Regions from separate parts of the Endozoicomonas sp. ALE010 genome, predicted to be linked through region 1. Evidence: predicted binding sites of a transcription regulator. Region 1 holds the regulator's gene; each other region holds the start of a gene.
The links. The regulator LexA, encoded in region 1, represses DNA repair genes until DNA is damaged. The targets are predictions, from matches to a motif close to TACTGTNTANNTANACAGTA.
Positions count from the first base shown of each region.

Region 2: a site for LexA is predicted at 3,801-3,820, ahead of ACO6UY_RS21240 (YebG family protein). Genes of this name have one in related genera too.
Region 3: a site for LexA is predicted at 2,305-2,324, ahead of recN (DNA repair protein RecN). Genes of this name have one in related genera too.

Region 1 covers NZ_JBLYNV010000131.1:58-4,540, forward strand. The annotation lists gene nagZ (beta-N-acetylhexosaminidase) at 98-1,117, opposite strand; gene ACO6UY_RS23900 (L,D-transpeptidase family protein) at 1,144-1,626, opposite strand; gene ACO6UY_RS23905 (TetR/AcrR family transcriptional regulator) at 1,661-2,290, opposite strand; gene lexA (transcriptional repressor LexA) at 2,437-3,033, shown strand; gene ACO6UY_RS23915 (hypothetical protein) at 3,228-3,659, shown strand; gene ACO6UY_RS23920 (hypothetical protein) at 3,680-3,922, opposite strand; gene ACO6UY_RS23925 (DUF6586 family protein) at 4,051-4,483, opposite strand, start outside.
Region 2 covers NZ_JBLYNV010000072.1:13,920-21,595, reverse strand. The annotation lists gene ACO6UY_RS21245 (hypothetical protein) at 586-3,696, shown strand; gene ACO6UY_RS21240 (YebG family protein) at 3,848-4,141, shown strand; gene ACO6UY_RS21235 (valine--tRNA ligase) at 4,578-7,445, shown strand.
Region 3 covers NZ_JBLYNV010000026.1:13,147-20,822, reverse strand. The annotation lists gene ACO6UY_RS12315 (DUF2158 domain-containing protein) at 1-90, shown strand, start outside; gene ACO6UY_RS12310 (DUF2158 domain-containing protein) at 178-498, shown strand; gene recN (DNA repair protein RecN) at 562-2,271, opposite strand; gene grpE (nucleotide exchange factor GrpE) at 2,505-3,119, shown strand; gene dnaK (molecular chaperone DnaK) at 3,325-5,256, shown strand; gene dnaJ (molecular chaperone DnaJ) at 5,422-6,564, shown strand; gene ACO6UY_RS12285 (ankyrin repeat domain-containing protein) at 6,640-7,676, opposite strand, start outside.

The sequences.
Region 1 (4,483 bases):
CAGAAATATATGATTTCATTTGGTTAACTACTTACAACCGCTCAGAAAGAAAGTTACCCTGAATTCCCGGACGGTGATGGCCATGGCACCATTAAAATCAGCCTGTTCCGAAGGCCTCTGCCAGCATTTTACGCGCTGTCCTGTAGCGCTCTGACTGTTCAAGAGACGCCCAGTCAGTGTAAGAGTCAGGCATCAAACCATCCGGACCGACACCCTGTAAACCCGAGCCGTCTATCTCAGCCAGTACCTCCCGAACCCCCTGACGATTACAGATAATCAGGAGATCACAACCAGCATCCAGGGCTGCCCTGGCCCTGGCAGGATAACTGCCGGTTTTCGCCGCTCCCTCCATCGACAGGCAATCGCTGATAACCAGCCCCTCAAATGACAGCTGATTGCGTAACACCCCTTTCAGCCATTCTGAAGAATAACCCACCGGATGCCGGTCAATAGCGGGAAACAGGATATGGGCCGGCATTAATGCCTCAACCCCCTTTTGAATCATTACCCGGAAAGGCTCCAGGTCCGACTGACAGATCTCATCAAAAGTACGATCATCCAGGGGAAGGCTCACATGGGAATCAGCATCCACATTCCCATGGCCCGGAAAGTGCTTGATAACCACAGACATTCCCGCTTCATGAACCCCATCAATCCACAATGAGGCCAGGTGATTCACCTGCTCAATCGAACGCCCAAAAGCCCGATCCCCCACGATCGGCGTTTTACCATGATCAATATCCAACACAGGCCCCAGGCAAAGATCTATCCCGCAGGCCAGCAACTCAGAGGCCATCAGCCAGCCTGACTGATAAGCCATCTGATACTGCTGATCCGGGTCAAATGCCCCATAAGCCTGCGCCGGGGGTAGACGGGTAAATCCGTCCTTGAAGCGTTGCACACGCCCACCTTCCTGATCCACACAAATTAACAGATCCCGACGAACATTCCGGACAGAACGAACCATGGCAATTAACTGTTCCCGACTCTGATAGTTCCTGGAAAAAAGGACAATACCCGCAACACCGGGCAGGGAAAGCAGCTGGTGTTCTTCGGCGGTCAGCTGCACTCCCTCGAGATCAATCAAAAGAACACCACGGTTCAGGCCTGTAGGCACGACTCTATCCTCTAAAAAAAACGGTATCAGCTAAGCTGTATATCTATCCTGGTACCGGTATCTACACGGTCAAACAGATCGATAATATCTTCCCCATGCATTCGGATACATCCCCGCGAGCCGGGTTCACCCATCACTGCCGTATCCGGCGAACCGTGGATATAGATATAGCGACGCATGGTATCAACATTACCCAGCCGGTTATATCCGGGCTCCAGGCCACTGAGCCATAAAATTCTGGTTAATATCCAGTCCTTTCTTTCAGGGTACTGCTGACAAAGCCCGGGGGAATAAATCTCACCGGTAAAGCGACGTCCGACAAATACTGAATTAGTCGGCAGACCGGCACCAATTTTCGCCCGGATAACATGCTGACCAAGAGGTGTTTGCCAGCTCCCCTCCTGCTGCCCGACTCCCTTGCTGGCAGTAGACACAGAATAAACACGGCGCTTGCCGTCCTTCTCATGCAGCACCATCTCCTGACTGGCAATATGAACAGTAAGATGCATCGGTAAATCAAGCTCTGTATGGTTAAATGATCCGTCAGGTGTGCGATCTTAGACCTGCCGCCATGAAAGGCACCATCTTTCTCATGATATCTTCCAGTTCAGTCCTGACCCCATAATCGCTTTCCGCAATAGCCCTCAGTGCATCCGCTCCTGAAAGGGTAAACACAGCGGAACCCAGAATAAAATAGACGCGCCAGAACAGGTCATTCAATGGCAACTCAGGACACGCTTTTACCAGCAACTCCAGATAAGCCTGGAATACTTCCCCGTAGACGTCGCGCAAATATTTCTTCAGATGCCCCTGGCCCTGTGTGTAGGCCAGGCCAATCATCCTCATACAAACAGAGAGATCTTCAGGGCTGCGGGGTTTAACCGCCATGATCTGATCCACCAGTAAATGAAGTATTTCTTCCAGATCAAGAACGTCATTATTATCCTGATATCGCACAAGAGCCCCGGAAAGATTGCTGACAAAAGGATCAAGAAAACGGGAAAAGACCGCCTGGATCAGGGATTTTTTGGAGCCGAAGTGGTAATTAACAGCGGCCAGGTTAACACCCGCCTGACTGGTAATTGAACGCAGCGAGGTCTCTGCGAACCCATGCTCAGCAAATAACTTCTCGGCAGCGTCCAGAATCCTGTCTACTGTCGCTGACTGTGACATGTCTGTAAAACCTCCAATGTAAACATTTGTTTAAAACTAACGTTTGCCAACTGAAACATCAAGTTAGATTAATAAGACAGGGGTGGTTGCAGTCAGCAAAATACTGTATATAATTACATGTACTGTATAAAAACACAGATTTAATCATGTATAAATTGACCAAGCGCCAGACTGAGATTCTTGAACTGATCAAATCTCATATAGAAGAGACCGGTTTCCCCCCCACTCGTGCAGAAATCGCACAGACCTTCGGGTTCCGATCACCCAATGCAGCAGAAGAACATCTCAGAGCCCTCGCCCGCAAGGGAGCTATCGAGATCACCCCCGGAACCTCAAGAGGTATCCGAATCCCCGGCACTGAATCTTCCGGCCTGCCTATTGTAGGACAGGTTGCTGCAGGAAGCCCCATTCTTGCCCAGGAACATATTGAAGACCACCTGTCCATCAACCCTGATTTCTTTTCCCCCAAAGCAAACTTCATGCTTCGGGTAAAAGGGATGAGCATGAAGGATATCGGTATTCTTGACGGGGACCTTCTGGCTGTCCATAAAACATCAACCGCAGCCAATGGCCAGATTGTCGTTGCCAGAATTGACGACGAAGTAACGGTCAAACGTTTTGAACAGGTTAAAAACAGAATTTACCTGCACCCGGAAAACAAAGAATTCAAGACAATCGAAGTAGACCTCAGCGTTGATACCTTTGCTATCGAAGGACTGAGTGTGGGGGTTATCAGGAACTAGTGCGGCTAAGCGTTATTACCCGTAAACCACGTTCACCCTGAGCGGAGTCGAAGGGTGCTTGGCACGATCTATCAGAGTCCGGAGTTTCCGCCTTTAGGCCCTATGGGTCCTTCGACAAGCTTCAGGACGAACGGTATGGGCAACAGCGCTTAGCAGCACTAGACCCTGACGATCTCTGATGTAGAGGACCTGACATGCAAGCATTAACACCATCATCCAGTCAGAACGGTAACGCTCCCTGCATTGACAGTGAACCTGTCAGCTTTATTGATGAGCTGATTCTCTCAGGCCCGCCCTGGCAATCAGGACGTTTTCTGAAGACTGTTCTGTATGAGCTGGCTAACCATCAGGATCAACGCTGGCTTACCCTGATACTGTCCAGTGAACAGGCAAAAAGCACCATAAACTGGCTGAAGTCATCGGGCATCAGCAGGCAGCGCCTTCAGGTTCTCAACCCTTCCGCAGTGGCAGACCCACTGAAACTCACTCGCAAGGCACTGGCCTCAGGCACCAGCCACACCGTGGTCAGCTGGATCGAGCAGATGGATAGCATCACACTCTCTGAACTCGAGACCGCCGCTCGCTCAGGTCAATGTCAGGGACTGGCAATCAGGAACAGAGGATAACTGGAGGGTTTGTATGACAGTCAGTGAAGAACCCGGTTTTCAGGGATGTATTCTCCAGCGTCAGCTTCTGTTTTACGCCCGACTTCTTCTATGCAGGCATCCAGCATAGCCTTGGCTACCTCCACCTGATCTCCCTGGAGAAAGTCAAGCAACTCCCGGGAGAATGACATGGTAACCAGGGGCTCGGCGTTCTCCTCATCACTGCGACGCAAAACGATTTCGCCGGAAGGCAGTTCAACAATTTCAAGAAACGACGCTGACATAAATAGTGACACCGGGATTTTAGGGTTAGCGGTGAAGCATTGTGCATTAGCCAGCAGAGGCTTTCAAGATATCAGCCCTAAAGAGCTGAATATGGCTGGCAATGAACAAACCTGAAAACATCAGAAACCTACCACTCCAGGCTGAAGTTCCGACTATAGGTAACCAGCTCCTTCAAGGACTCAAGCACAGAAAGAAAGCCTTCTGACTGATCAAACCGCACACTATTGGCATTAAACAGAGGAATTTCATTCCGCTCAACACTTTTACGCTGTATAGGCATGGCACAGTCCTGATGACTTTTTAATAACGCCGACAACCAGGAATCATGTTGCTCAAGACGTTCAATGTACTGCAACTCAGTAGACACCTCTCCTTTGTGATGAACACTGTTCATTGCCTCGTCAAGAGAGGGTAGTTGATTTACCGGCAAACGGTAATTCGTCATAATTTCAGCCAGTAATGACCGGTAAGCCTGAACCATTGCATTCAGACAGGCCTCACGAAATGCCGGCTTGGCAAGATCATCAGCATCTTCCCAGGCATCCAGCAACAAACGGGCG
Region 2 (7,676 bases), on a different contig from region 1:
ACTTCTATTAATTTCAGATTGATGGAAAAATATCCAACTTTACAAAATTTGCAAATATTCGAGAGAGAAAAGTATACAGTCTAGGGGTGGCAAATAAGGGTTGTTGATTATTGTCGTTTACTATTTCATAGCTTTAGTTCAAGCTGTTTGTATTTACTGTTAATCCTGAATTCGTATCATTATCAATGCAAAATAAATGCGAAAGTTGAAACCAAGCCACCTTTTTTACAAGCAGTTTCAAATGGCTGAAGTTGAGGCTCTGATTAAAAAGCCGAAACCAGTGACAGTGAAGAGGACGATGCTGATCAGCAGGAGACTGGCCACAGCATTCATGAAGACTTGCAATTTAAGCAGGAATTTTTAGACCAATTTATTGCAGCCACCGTAGGGCAGACTATTCTCGGACAGCCTCCTGGGAGGCTGGGCATGTAAAATACTGTGATCTCGCTACGAAAATGCAGCTACGGACAGTGGAGCCATACTGGAACTTTTACCAGCCAGTTACTCTCTAATGATGATAGAATCCACTCTTATGATAGAAGTGGGTAGCTAAAGTAACTAAATAAGTCTTGCTTGAGAACTACCATGAATGTTGTCAGCGGCATGGATACCTCCGCCAACCTGCACCCTCATCCCCAACCAAAGCCTGACACCCAGCCGGTAACGGTCTCTGGCCAATGGGCAACCTGCGCACCGACCAGCAAGCTGATACCCCGGCATCCCAGGGAAGATGAGCGACAAGTGCTACTTTGGGCAGCAGAGAGTGGGTACCTGGCGTTTCGGCGAATTAAATTGACTAAAGAAAATGATTACTTTTCGGGTAAGGGTGCACCAAGGCCATTCACCCTCGCCCTGCCGGGGAAGATGATGCCCGTAGCACGCGTACCAGATGGGTTTGGTAAATGGATGGTAGGCATTGTTAATCCACAATGCCTTTATGTTTATAAACATAATGCATATACGGAGCCCGACATGGATCCGGATAAACTGTCAATAAAATTACTGCCTGATCTGCAATCATTACACGAGAAATGTCTTGAAAATGCCAATCAAGCCATTTGGAGAGTTTATCCTCGTTTCACCTCGGGACATCTGCGAGCAGATGGGACTTTCAGTTTACCTGGATTGGTAATCCGCAATAATTCCCACGCCTATAATTATCTTGATTATCCGGAACTGGTGCTTACCAACTACAGCAAGGAAGACATCAGATGCTTTTTTGTTTACCTCGATACTCAGATGAATATTGCCGATATCCTGCAGGATAAACGTCATTGTGAAGAGGTGTTGGAGCTTAAACAACCGTTGCCTCTGGTTATTTATTGTCACCGCACAGGTTCTGTACAGGTTTGTTTTGATGATGAGCTGGACAGTAAACACTTGGCCCTGAATGAGCATTCTCTGGATGATTTTGCATTCTCACAGGGCATAGACCAGGAAAATTTCAGAGCCATGTTGAATCTGCTGCCAATGCCTTTGCGTACAGAGGCACTGAGTTGGGAATTAACCGCTTCACCGGATGTTTTTCACAAATTGCAACAGGCCATCAAGCTGGTGAGTGATCCCTGTTGTTACAGTTCCGGGAGGCTTCTGGAATTAAAACAGAGTGGCTTGCCAATTCACCACCGTTTTTTTCATAATAAACAAGGATATGTTACATCGTTGCTGGAAAAGTTGCTGATTACTGAAATGCTCAGAAATGATCAGCCTGGACAGGAACAAATCCGGGAACAAGAGGAAGAAGCTTGCCGTTTACTTCAGTTGCTTCTGCAGAACGGGTCAAGGATGGATCAGAAGGTTACTTCGGTTTTTTACTGTACGCTAAGCAAGCGAGAATCGGCGGTAATGCGAGCGGGCACAATGAATTATATGGTGGCCGCCTTTGCTCCATTTGAGTTCCTGAGCCTGGAAGATCTCAAGTGGTTGCCGCTGATCGGTTATTCGGGAAGCGTCGTTGAATTTGACCGAATCTGCCGGGGGCTCAGTCAGCAGCAACGGCAGAGCCGTCTTGAAGAGCTACTATGTGATTACCTTGGTTACCCTTTAAACCTTGATATCTTTGAGTCCCACCTACTCGCCCTGTTTCATTATGGAGCTTCCCTGAACAAAGATATTCTGGCCAGGGTTAAACATAATCTGGACTATTGGTGCCATGACGGTAGAAAGGTTATTGGTAACTTATCCGTGGCTGGGTTCATCCAATGGTTTGAAGGACTATGGAAGCAACGAAACAAGCATCCTTTCTACCTGAATTGGTCAGAACATGTCCGACAGGCCAATCTGGAAATCGCGGATCTGAAACAATCGCTCGGTCTGTCGGACGATGCTTGCCCATTGGCGGCACCTGTGGAAACCAAGGTGCCAGCGGCATTACAGTTTATGGTGGACGCGTTCAGCAAACCGCCCGTCCTGCCTGATAATGTCGGCGATAATGAAAGCACCATCCTGAAGGTATTGCAGCATTATTACCGCCGTCCGGGACCGGAACGCGTGATCCAGAGCCTTGGCAGACATACCTTGCCAACCGTGTGGAAACCGCTGCACAGCTGCAGTCATGTCCTGCGGGCCAGGAATAATGGGCTCTGGTATATGGAATTGCTGGAAAAATTTCAGCTGCATTACCTGCGCCCGGAAAAAAAAGAACTCCTGGCGCTGGCGATTATCTACCATGCTGCTGCTGCCGAAGATGTCGCCAAATCAGTGGAAGAAACAAGGTCAGCTGACTATTTCAAAAGGGACCTGATCGGGCACTATCCTGAACCGCTGCTGAAGGATATGGCAAAGGCGATGGTCAGCAAGGAAAATGATGTCAATGGCGCAGATGAGCAGAACCTGTCTGACTCCGTGCGCTGGTATCTGCGCATATTACGCTTTGCAGATCGTATGGACATTATCCGTTGTTGCGGGGTTGGGGCTGATTTTCCCGGATCAACGGTCGGGGGGTTTGACGCTACACGTCTTGACCTGCCGCCGCAGTTGCCCTGGGATTTTACCTCCGGGCCTGGCAACGGGACTGAATTTCAACGGCATCTGGTAGCCGCCATGCATGGTGCGGCTGATCTGGCGCAAGTAACCGGGCAACCCAACGATCACCGCGAAAAAAAATATACCGAGGCCTACGGTCTGATTGACAATGGCTCAGAGATTTCTGAGCACTTTGAATGGACAACTGAGTCAGTGGAAAGAATGAACCGGTTTATTGATGACAATGTTCGGCGCACAATTGCTCAGGCCGCTGGAATTATTGTCTGTTCAGACCCCTACCACCAGGCTTGCAGGGCTGATCAGAGCAAAGGCATCACTTATGGTATTCATAACAGCTGGTATGATCTCCACCAGATAGAGATTCCGGCCGGAATGACGCTGCTGGAAAAGATGCAGTACAGGCATAACCCATCACTGCTAAGCCCGGCAACACAACAGGCATTGGAGCAAGAGGTGCAACGGCTGAAGAGCCAGGGAATACGAATGAACCCAGGGACCTTGACGCAGGAAACACTGACTTCGTCGAAAGCGCAGGAAGTGCTGAAAGAGCGGGGTATTACCGTGGTTTGTGAGAAGCGTCCCTACTGTACCGACGATGACCGCCAGCTAGAGAAAGTAATGTTCGTACCGAAGCAGATACCTGAACCCGCGCGTTCACAACCAGAAAATCAGCCTGACACAGACCAAGGCTTTTCGTGTCAAATCCTCTGAACCCAAGGTCGCAGTATACCTGGCAGGGCTGGCTACCAGAGTTTTAGACCTGACTTGAGCTGGAAATTGACTAGCTGATTCCCAGACAGCCTTCTGGACAAAACAACTGTATTTATATACAGTATAAAGAACCCAATACAGGAGGAAGCCCATGTCCATTACCCCCATGTGGCGAGTTGACCGGGACGGAAGCATGTTTACTGATAAGAAAGCCGCAGAAGAACACGATCGTATGCTTGAGCTGGCCGATGGCATCACGGGTATGCTGGAAGCCAATTTCAAGATCGATGAACAACTGGCGGAAGAGATCGGTCTGCTGCTGTCACGGAACAAGGATATTCTCGCCAAAGCCTTTAAAGGCAAACCTGAAATCCTGCAGGAGATCAAACTGGAGAGCGAACCTGCAGAAAACAATACCGTAGATATTCGTGAAGCGATTGCCTGATATTGATCTAAGCCACAAAGGCGTGATGTTGCTCATAGTGAAATGTCCTTTGTGGTTACCAATCACATTTTATGAATACTTAAAATAACAGCTGATTCGGTACTTCCCATAGGCTAGTACATGGTTTCTGATGGGTTCCTTCTATCAATGACTCCCAAGCTCCGTTCGTCCTGAGCGGAGTCGAAGGGCGTAAACACCATACCCTGAATAAAGACTGTGCCAATCACCCTTCGACTCTGCTCAGGGTGAACGGAGATTGTACACACCAAACTCATTGCAATGATGCAGAAAGCTGTCCGAGAACCCAGTAGTCGGCAATGAAGGGTGCTTCCTGATTCAGTCCCACAGTGTATAATCACCGGTTTATCCAAATCCGGAGCCCCCCTGCTCTTCAGGAGTTCCGGGAACAGTTGGAAACTCTACTGGAAAAGCAGTTATGGAAAAGACGTTCAACCCCCAAGCCATCGAACGCACGCTGTATCAAAACTGGGAAGAGAAAGGCTATTTTGCGCCGGCTTCTGACCAGCGCGGTAACAGCACGCCCTACTCCATCATGATCCCCCCTCCCAATGTCACCGGCAGCCTGCACATGGGCCATGCCTTCCAGGACTCCATTATGGATGCCCTGATCCGCTACCACCGGATGAAAGGCTGCAACACGCTCTGGCAGGTGGGTACTGACCATGCGGGTATCGCAACCCAGATGGTGGTTGAACGCAAGATCCTGGCAGAAGAAGGCAAAACCCGTCACGACTACGGACGTGAAGCCTTTACCGATAAAATCTGGGAGTGGAAGGAAGAGTCCGGCGGCACCATCACCCGTCAGCTTCGTCGCCTGGGGGCATCTGTTGATTGGGACACCGAGCGCTTCACCATGGACAAGGGCTTCTATGCCGCTGTCCAGGAGGTCTTTGTCCGCCTTTACGAAGACGACCTGATCTACCGAGGCAAGCGTCTGGTGAACTGGGACCCAAAACTGCACACTGCCATCTCCGACCTGGAAGTAGAAAACAAAGAAGTCAAAGGCAATATGTGGCACCTGCGCTATCCACTGGCGGATGGCGAGAAAACCGCAGAGGGCAAAGACTATATCGTGGTAGCCACCACCCGTCCGGAAACCATGCTGGGGGATACCGGTGTGGCGGTTAACCCGGAAGATGAGCGTTACCAGGCCCTGATCGGCAAAGCGGTTATTCTGCCCCTGGTCAACCGTCGCATCCCGATTGTCGCTGATGAACACGCCGATATGGAAAAAGGCACCGGCTGCGTAAAAATCACCCCGGCCCACGACTTTAATGACCATGAAGTTGGCAAGCGCTGCAACCTGCCAATGATCAATGTTATGACCCTGAACGGCGATATCCGCCAGCAGGGTGAAGCCTATAATATTGATGGCACGGTAAATCAATCCATTGATACCGCTATTCCAGAAGCCTACCGGGGCATGGAGCGCTTTGCTGCCCGCAAGCAGATCGTTGCTGACCTGGATGCCCTTGGTCTGCTGGAAAAAATCGATGACCATACCCTGATGGTGCCTTACGGTGACCGTTCCGGCGTGGTGATTGAGCCGCTGCTGACTGACCAGTGGTTTGTCCGCGCTGCGCCGCTGGCCAAACCGGCTATTGCAGCGGTAGAAGACGGTCGTATTCAGTTCGTGCCCAAACAGTACGAGAACATGTACTTCTCCTGGATGCGTGATATTCAGGACTGGTGTATCTCCCGTCAGCTCTGGTGGGGACACCGAATTCCTGCCTGGTATGACGATGCCGGCAACGTTTACGTGGGTCGCAATGAAGCCGAAGTCCGGGAAAAGCACAACATCCCAACGCCTGTTGTCCTGAAGCAGGATGACGATGTTCTGGATACCTGGTTCTCTTCGGCACTCTGGACTTTTGGCACCCTGGGCTGGCCAGAGCAGACCGATCGCCTGAACACCTTCCACCCCACCGATGTGCTGGTCACCGGTTTTGACATTATCTTCTTCTGGGTCGCCAGAATGATCATGATGACCATGCACTTTATGAAAGATGAAGACGGCAAACCACAGGTGCCGTTCAAGTACGTTTACGTGACGGGCCTGATCCGTGATGAGCATGGCGACAAAATGTCCAAGTCCAAGGGTAACGTCCTTGACCCTCTGGATATGATTGACGGTATCGACCTGGAAGCCCTGGTTGAGAAACGCTGTGGCAATATGATGCAGCCGCAGCTGGCGGAGAAGATTGAGAAGCGTACCCGCAGCACTTTCCCTGAAGGTATTTCTGCCCACGGTACCGATGCCCTGAGATACACCCTGTACTCACTGGCCTCCACCGGCCGTGATATCAACTGGGATATGAACCGTCTGGAAGGCTACCGGAACTTCTGCAACAAGATCTGGAATGCTGCCAACTACGTCAAAATGCATACCGATGATCAGGACTGTGGTATCAGTGGTGAACCCGTTGAACTGACTTTGGCTGATCGCTGGATTGTTTCCCGACTGCAACGGGTTGAAGCCCAGATCGAAAAGAACCTTTCCGAGTTCCGTCTCGATCACGCGTCCCAGAATCTCTACGACTTTGTCTGGAATGAATATTGTGCGTGGTATCTGGAGCTGTCCAAGCCGGTTCTCTGGGATGAACATGCACCTGCTGAGCGTAAGCGCGGCACCCGTCGAACACTGGTTCGGGTTCTGGAGGCCATTATGCGCCTGGCCCATCCGTTTATGCCTTATATCACCGAAGCGATCTGGCAGAACATCAAGCACAGTGCTGGCGCTGCCGGTGACACCCTGATGCTGCAGAGCTACCCGGTGTCGGACCCGGCCCGTATTGATGAAACGGCTGAGCGTGATATTGAGTGGCTCAAATCGTTTATCACCGGTATCCGTAACATTCGTGCCGAGTTGAATATTGGCCCAAGCAAGCCGCTGAATGTACTGCTGCGTAACACCTCTGCAGACGACGTTGCCCGCCTGAATGACAACCAGACCTTCCTGAAGTCCCTGGCCAAACTGGAAGACATCAGGGTTCTGGTCGCCGGTGAAGAAGCCCCCATGGCAACCACTCAGCTGGTAGGCTCCATGGAAGTTCTGGTACCAATGGCTGGCCTGATCGACAAGGACAAAGAGTCTGCCCGACTCAATAAGGAGATTGAGCGGTTTGCCAAAGAAGTGGCCCGCTTTGAAGGCAAGTTAAACAACGAGAAATTCATCAGCAAGGCACCCGCCGACGTGGTTGCCAAAGAGCAGGACAAGCTGGCTGAAGCTCAAGCCGCCAGGGCCAAGCTGGAAGAACAGCTGGAGGCGATCAAGGCTTTGTAAATCAGAGCATTGGCAATATAAAAATGGCTGCAATCACTGCAGCCATTTTTTTATGCACCGCTTTTTTTATTTTCTTTTTATTGGTACGTCTTATTCATTTTATCAGCCTTGTTTCAATCCGATTCCTCATTGCACCCGATAGATGATAGTAATTCTAACAATCATGTTATTGAACAGCTTGTTAATATTAATACAATCAATAACAACAAGTACGAGTAAGACTTGTAACAG
Region 3 (7,676 bases), on a different contig from region 1:
CCCGGCACCGAAGTGGAAATAGAAGCAGAAGCAGAAGTAGATACAGAAGCGGAAGCAGAAGAGGGCGATAAGGGTAAAAACTATCACTAATACTCATTCAAGAATAAACGATGGAACTAATATGATTAAACAATGTCTATTAAAAAAACTATCAAACTTGCATAAGGATTCAAAGATATGGAAATAAGAGCAAAAATCGGTCAACTCGTCCGCCTGAGAGCCGGTGGCCCAGTACTTTGCGTTACCTATGAATACCCGATGGAGGATGGTACTTATAGTTACTGCTGCGAGTGGTTCGAATATGAAAAACTCAGACACTCAACCTTTCCAATCGTAGCCCTTGAGCCCGTGGAAGGTGATTTTGAAATTGATATTGAGGTTCAGCTCGACCCTGAAGCAAAGACAAAGGCTGATGCAGAGACAGAACCAGAATCAGAATCAGAATCAGATAATGAAGCAGACAAAAAAGGTGGCAAACCAGGTAAAAATTTTCATTAACTCCGCCACATCCAAACCTGTGAGGTTGCTTTAATTCATTTAAAGCAACTTTATCGGAAGCATTTATACGGCTTGCACCTGAGCCTGAAACAGCATCTCCTGGGCATGACTCAATGTTGGTGCAGTCAGCTCAACGCCCCCCAGCATTCGGGCAATTTCGTGTACGCGATGTTCACCATCCAGCTTGAGAATACGGGTGCTGGAAGCCTTACGACTGACTTTCTTACTGACGTGCAGATGCTGATGGGCCTGGGATGCCACCTGGGGCTGATGGGTAACACACAGCACCTGCCCTTTTTTACCCACTTCTCTCAACATACTGCCCACGATTTCTGCTGTGCCGCCACCGATACCAACATCTACCTCATCAAAAACCAGCGTTGGCGTTGACGCGGTTTGCGCAATAATTACCTGAATGGCCAGACTGATTCGGGAAAGCTCTCCACCGGAAGCCACTTTGGCCAGGGCGCGCGGAGGTTGCCCCGGGTTGGTGGTCACCAGGAACTCGATGGATTCAAAGCCTTGAGAGGCAACCGTGCGATCAGGAATGTCTGTTAGCTCGACACAGAACTTACCTTTGGGCATACCCAGCAAGGCAATGCGTTCAGACACCTGTTTTTCCAGTTTTCGCGCGGCGGCCCTGCGTCTGGCAGACAGTTTTTCGGCTAACTGATTGTGTTTTTTCTGCAGCTGTTCCAGGGACAGTTCCAGGTCGGCGACCTGTTCATCATGACACTGAACTTTTTCCAGCTCTTCGCTGATCTGTTGTTGTTTCTCCAGCAACGCTTCTGGCTGGATACGGTGTTTGCGGGCCAGATCAAAAATAGCACTGAGCCGGTCTTCGATTTCCCGGGCCCTTTGTGGATCGGCATCAAAGTGATCAATAAAATGATTCAGCTCGCCAACCGCTTCCTCCACCTGAATCTGCGCGGATGACAGCATCTCCAGAGAGTTATTGATGGCGGCATGCGCAACCTGCAGTTCACTGAGGCGGTGCAGGCAGAAAGAGAGCTGCTGCAGCAAATTATCACCATCATCACTGGTACAAACCCGGGTAATCTGATGGCAGGCCGATAAGGTTGCACCGGCCTGGGATTGCTGGCGATGCTCCTGCTCCAACTGCTCAACCTCCCCGGGCTGAAGGTTTAACTGCTCCAACTCATGCAACTGATAACTCAGCAGTTGAACCCGCTCTTCCCGGTCCTGCTGATCGGACAATAAAGCATGCAATTGCGCAGAGGTCTGGCGGTAATCTGCGGCCATATCCGCTACTTCCCGGGACAGCGCCAGCGAGCCGGAAAACTCATCCAGCAGCTCAGCGTGATTGCTCTTTTTCAACAGTGATTGGTGGGCATGCTGACTGTGAATATCGATTAACAACTCCCCCAGCCCCTTCAACTCGGCCAGTGTGACCGGGATACCATTGATATAGCCCCGGGAGCGACCTTCACGGGTCACCACCCGGCGCAAAATACATTCGTTCGCCGAGGATTCGGAACCGCCAGCATGCTCACTGTCATAATCTCGCTCCTGCAACCACTCTATTGCGGCAGGTATGCGTTGAAGGTCAAAGCAGGCGCGGATATCGGCCCGATCAGCACCATCACGCACACAGTCGCTGCCCGCCCGCCCCCCCAGGGCCAGCCCGAGGGCATCCAGCATAATGGATTTACCGGCACCCGTTTCCCCGGTGATGGCGGTCATCCCGGGATTGATGTCCAAGTTAAGGTGGTCAACGATGGCATAGTTGCTGATGGAAATTTGGTTCAGCATGGCAGCTCTCACGATCCCAATTGCATATCGGGTTACTGTTTATTTATACAGTAAACTTAAAACCCGAATTGGTAAAGCAAATTTCCCCTTGAATAAGCTGCCATGAACCCCATATTAGGCTATCACTTAATATTTACTTTTGCCGGGGCCCTACGGAAGCACTACGGCCCATAACACGAAGACACGTTCCAGCCAGCATTTCAGGCTGGATTGACATCCGGAGAAACGTTGGAATGACTGTAGAAAACACCAAAGCAGAAGATCAGGCCGAGCAACCTGAAGCCAACGAAACTGAAATTTCTGCTGACGCTGAGGCAGCCGTTGACCCGATTCTGGAAGAGGCGGCTGATTCAGAAGATCAAGCCGAAGAGCAGGCCAACGACGATAGCGCCAGACGAATCGAAGAACTCGAAGAGCAGCTAGCCCAGGCTAAAGACCAGGCGCTGCGCGCTCATGCCGAAGCCATGAACACCAAGCGCCGCGCAGAGCAGGACGTTGAAAAAGCCCACAAATTTGCCCTGGAGAAGTTCGTCAACGAACTGATCCCTGTGGTTGAGAGCCTGGAAAAAGGTATTGAAAGCGCAGAACAGGGTGAAGGTCAGCACGAGACCATGCTCGAAGGCATGCGCCTGACCCACAAGCAGCTGCTGGATGCCCTGGCAAAATTCAGTGTTGAGCAGGTTAACCCTGAAGGCCAGCCGTTCGACCCGAACTTCCATCAGGCCATCTCCATGGTGCCCAACCCGGATATGGAACCCAACACCGTGATGAATGTCTTCCAAAAAGGCTACACACTGCACGGTCGTGTTATCCGTCCGGCCATGGTGGTGGTTTCCAAAGCGGCTTAACCAAAGAGGGGCTCCGGGAGGCTGATCGAGAATCTTGCAAGAGCCCCTTGAAAAAGCAAAGACCGCTCCCATATAGCAAACCAAGATCGTGGTAATCACCACCTAAACGCTGTTTCACCAGACTCAACATCGGTTGAAAGCATTGGGCAGCGAACAAAGATTTCAAAGTTTTCCGCCCTGATTATGGGCAATGGAGAGACTCAAAATGAGTAAAGGCAGAATCATTGGTATTGACCTGGGTACCACCAACTCCTGTGTGGCGATCCTGGACGGCGATAAATCCAAAGTCATCGAAAACGCTGAAGGCGCACGTACCACCCCTTCCATCATCGCCTACACCGACGACGGTGAGATTCTGGTAGGCCAGCCAGCCAAGCGCCAGGCGGTTACCAACCCCGACAACACCCTGTTCGCCATCAAGCGTCTGATCGGCCGTCGCTTTAAAGACGACGTCGTTCAAAAAGACATCAAGATGGTTCCGTACAAAATCATCGAAGCGGACAACGGCGATGCATGGGTTGAGGTTAAAAGTGACAAGAAAGCACCGCCTCAGATCTCTGCCGAAATCCTGAAGAAGATGAAGAAAACCGCTGAAGACTATCTGGGCGAGTCAGTAACTGAAGCGGTTATTACCGTTCCTGCCTACTTCAACGATTCCCAGCGTCAGGCTACCAAAGACGCAGGCCGTATCGCGGGTCTGGAGGTCAAGCGGATCATCAACGAGCCAACCGCTGCGGCGCTGGCTTACGGCATGGACAAGAAAAAAGGCGACCAGACCATCGCCGTTTATGACCTGGGTGGCGGTACTTTCGACGTATCCATCATCGAGATCGCTGACGTAGATGGCGAGCACCAGTTTGAAGTACTGGCCACCAACGGTGACACCTTCCTGGGTGGTGAAGACTTCGACCTGCGCCTGATCGAATACCTTGCCGACGAATTCAAAAAAGACCAGGGCATCGACCTGAAAGGCGACCCACTGGCCATGCAGCGTCTGAAAGAAGCCGCTGAGAAAGCCAAGATTGAACTGTCTTCTACTCAGCAGACAGACGTCAACCTGCCTTACATCACTGCCGATGCCACCGGTCCCAAGCACCTGAACGTTAAAGTCAGCCGTGCCAAGCTGGAATCCCTGGTAGAAGACCTGGTTGCCCGTTCTCTGGAGCCATGCCGCATCGCGGTCAAGGACTCTGACCTGGACCTGTCTGACATCGACGAAGTTATCCTGGTGGGTGGTCAGACCCGTATGCCACTGGTTCAGCAGAAAGTGGCCGAGTTCTTTGGTAAAGAGCCTCGCAAGGACGTTAACCCTGACGAAGCGGTGGCCATGGGTGCTTCCATCCAGGCTGCGGTTCTGGCCGGTGACGTCAAAGACGTTCTGCTGCTGGACGTTACTCCGCTGACCCTGGGTATCGAAACCATGGGCGGCGTAATGACGCCACTGATCGAAAAGAACACCACCATCCCGACCAAAAAGTCCCAGGTGTTCTCTACGGCCGACGACAACCAGGGCGCAGTCACCATTCACGTGTTGCAAGGTGAGCGCAAGCAGGCGACTCACAACAAGTCCCTTGGCCGTTTCGACCTGGCAGACATTCCGCCAGCACCTCGCGGCATGCCACAGATCGAAGTCAGCTTCGACCTGGATGCCAACGGTATTTTGAATGTTTCGGCAAAAGACAAGGCAACTGGCAAAGAACAGTCTATTGTGATCAAGGCATCTTCCGGTCTGTCGGACGAAGAGATCGATCAAATGGTCAAGGATGCTGAAGCCAACGCAGCAGACGACAAGAAGTTCGAAGAGCTGGCGGCGGCCCGTAACCAGGCTGACAGTCTGGCGCACGCAACCCGCAAGACGCTGGAAGAAGCCGGTGACAAGGCCACTGAAGAAGAGAAGGCGGCCATCACCAAGGCGATCGAAGACGTTGAAGCCGCGGTCAAAGGTGACGATAAGGAAGAGATCGAAGCCAAGACCAAGGCACTGTCTGAAGCCTCTGCCGGTCTGGCCCAGAAGATGTATGCTGAAGCTCAGCAGCAGGGCGAAGCCCAGGCTGATGCCGGTGCCGACCAAAAGGCGGATGCAGCTGACGACGCCGTTGACGCTGAGTTTGAAGAAGTAAAAGATGACAAGAAGTAAGACCAACTCGATCATCAATGACTGATGATAAGGTCACAACGCGGGATTCATTCCCGCGTTGTCGTATATATCAAAATGATGGCTTTGTCAGACTTGACCATGAATCCAGTTAGCTCTGTGTTTTCATGCTCGACTGGTGAATGCAGGTAGCTCAGGGTTTTTCTGATGTCAAAACGCGACTACTACGAAGTGCTGGGTGTAGAAAGGAGCGCTTCAGACAAGGACATAAAAAAGGCCTATCGTCGTATGGCCATGAAATATCACCCCGACCGTAACCCGGGTGATAAAGCAGCGGAAGAGAGCTTCAAGGAAATCAACGAAGCCTTTGAAATTCTTTCCGACAGCGAGAAAAAAGCGGCCTACGATCAGTACGGCCACGCCGGTGTTGACCCGAACATGGGTGGCATGGGCGGTGCTGGCGGTTTTGCCGGTGGTAATTTCGGCGATATTTTCGGCGATGTCTTTGGTGACATTTTCGGTGCTGGCGGTGGTCGCAGCCGCAGTTCCGTCCAGCGTGGTGCCGATCTCCGCTATCAACTGGAACTCAGCCTTGAAGAAGCCGTTCGCGGCGTTAGCAAGAAAATCCGTATTCCGACACTGGTGAGCTGTAACGGGTGTGATGGCTCCGGTGCGAAAAAAGGCACTCAGCCTGTCAGCTGTACCACCTGTGGCGGTATTGGTCAGGTGCGTATGCAGCAGGGCTTTTTCTCTGTGCAGCAAACCTGCCCTGACTGTCGCGGCACAGGCAAGATGATTAAGGACCCCTGTAACGTCTGTCACGGTGAAGGCCGCGTTCAGGAATACAAGACCCTCTCCGTCAAGATTCCTCCCGGTGTTGATACCGGCGACCGTATCCGTCTGGCCGGTGAAGGCGAAGCGGGTGTCAATGGTGGACCAGCCGGAGACCTGTACGTTCAGGTCAGTGTTGCTGATCATCCGATCTTCCAGCGTGACGGCAAACACCTCTACTGTGAAGTACCCATCACATTTGTCGATGCCGCACTGGGCGGTGAACTGGAAGTCCCCACCCTGGAAGGCCGGGTGAAGCTGAAGATTCCAGCGGAAACCCAGACGGGTAAACTGTTCCGTCTGCGTGGCAAGGGTGTTGTCCCGGTCCGTGGTGGCAGTGCCGGAGATCTGATGTGCCGGGTTGTGGTTGAGACTCCAGTGAAACTGACGGAGCGTCAGAAAGAGTTGCTCAAGGAGCTGGATGACACCTTCAAAAAAGAAGGTGCCGGTCACCAGTCGCCTAAAAAGCAATCCTTCTTTGATGGCGTCAAGAAGTTCTTTGACGATATGACTTCCTGATCCCCCCCTCAAAAGGCCTCTGTTATCAGGGGCTTCCATTAAATGGTTGCGTTACTGCTGTTTTTGCGGTGATTTTTAGCATTGTCTTACTGTTTTTTTTCGGACATGAGCACCGGTGGTTCTCTTCTTGAGCTTTGCAGCGCAGGCAATCAGGACATCAACGGCTGCCTGCTGACCTTGCTGGGTTGCATATTTGAGGGGCGTAAACCCGTCTTTGGTTCGAGCTCTGACGTCTGCACCTTTGTCAATCAGAGCAACAATGGCATCCAGCTGGCCTTTCCCGGCTGCATAGTGGAGGGGCGTAGCCCCGTTTTTGGTTCGAGCGTCGACGTACGCACCTTTGGCAATCAGAGCATAAATGGCTTTCTGCTGGCCTTTCTCGGCTGCATAGTGGAGGGGCGTATATTTATTTATATTCCCGGCATTAATATCCGTACCTTTGGCCACCAATTCGTCGACGAGCTTCCAATCACAGGCCGCAGCGGCACACGCAAGCACTGTTGAACCTAAATTATTACATGGTGCATTAACATCAAATCCAGCATTAACAAAACTCTTGATCATTGGGACATTTATCTTTTTATTGTCGCTGGCCCTTTTTAGGGGTGTAACCCCGTCTTTGGTTCGAGCGCTGACGTCCGCACCTGCGGCAATCAGAGCATCAATGGCTTCCTGCTGGCCTCGAGCGGCTGCATAGTGGAGGGGCGTAAACCCGTTTTTGGTTCGAGCGTTGACGTCCGCACCTGCGGCAATAAGGGCATCAATGGCTTCTGGCTGGCCTTGAGCGGCTGCATAGTGGAGGGGCGTAAACCCATTTTTGGTTCGAGCATCGACGTCCGCTTTTCTGGCAATCAGTTCATAAATGGCATCCGGCTGGCCTTTCTCGGCTGCAAAGTGGAGGGGCGTATATTTAGTCTTTATATTCCTGGGGGCGTTAATATCAGCACCTTTGGCCATCAATTCGTCGACGAACCCCCAATCACAAGCCTCAGCGGCACACACAAGCATTGTTGAACCTAAATAATTACACGGTGCATTAACATCAAATCCAGCATTAGCAAAACTCTTGATCATTGAGAGACTTAACTTTTTATTGTCGCTGGCCCTTTTTA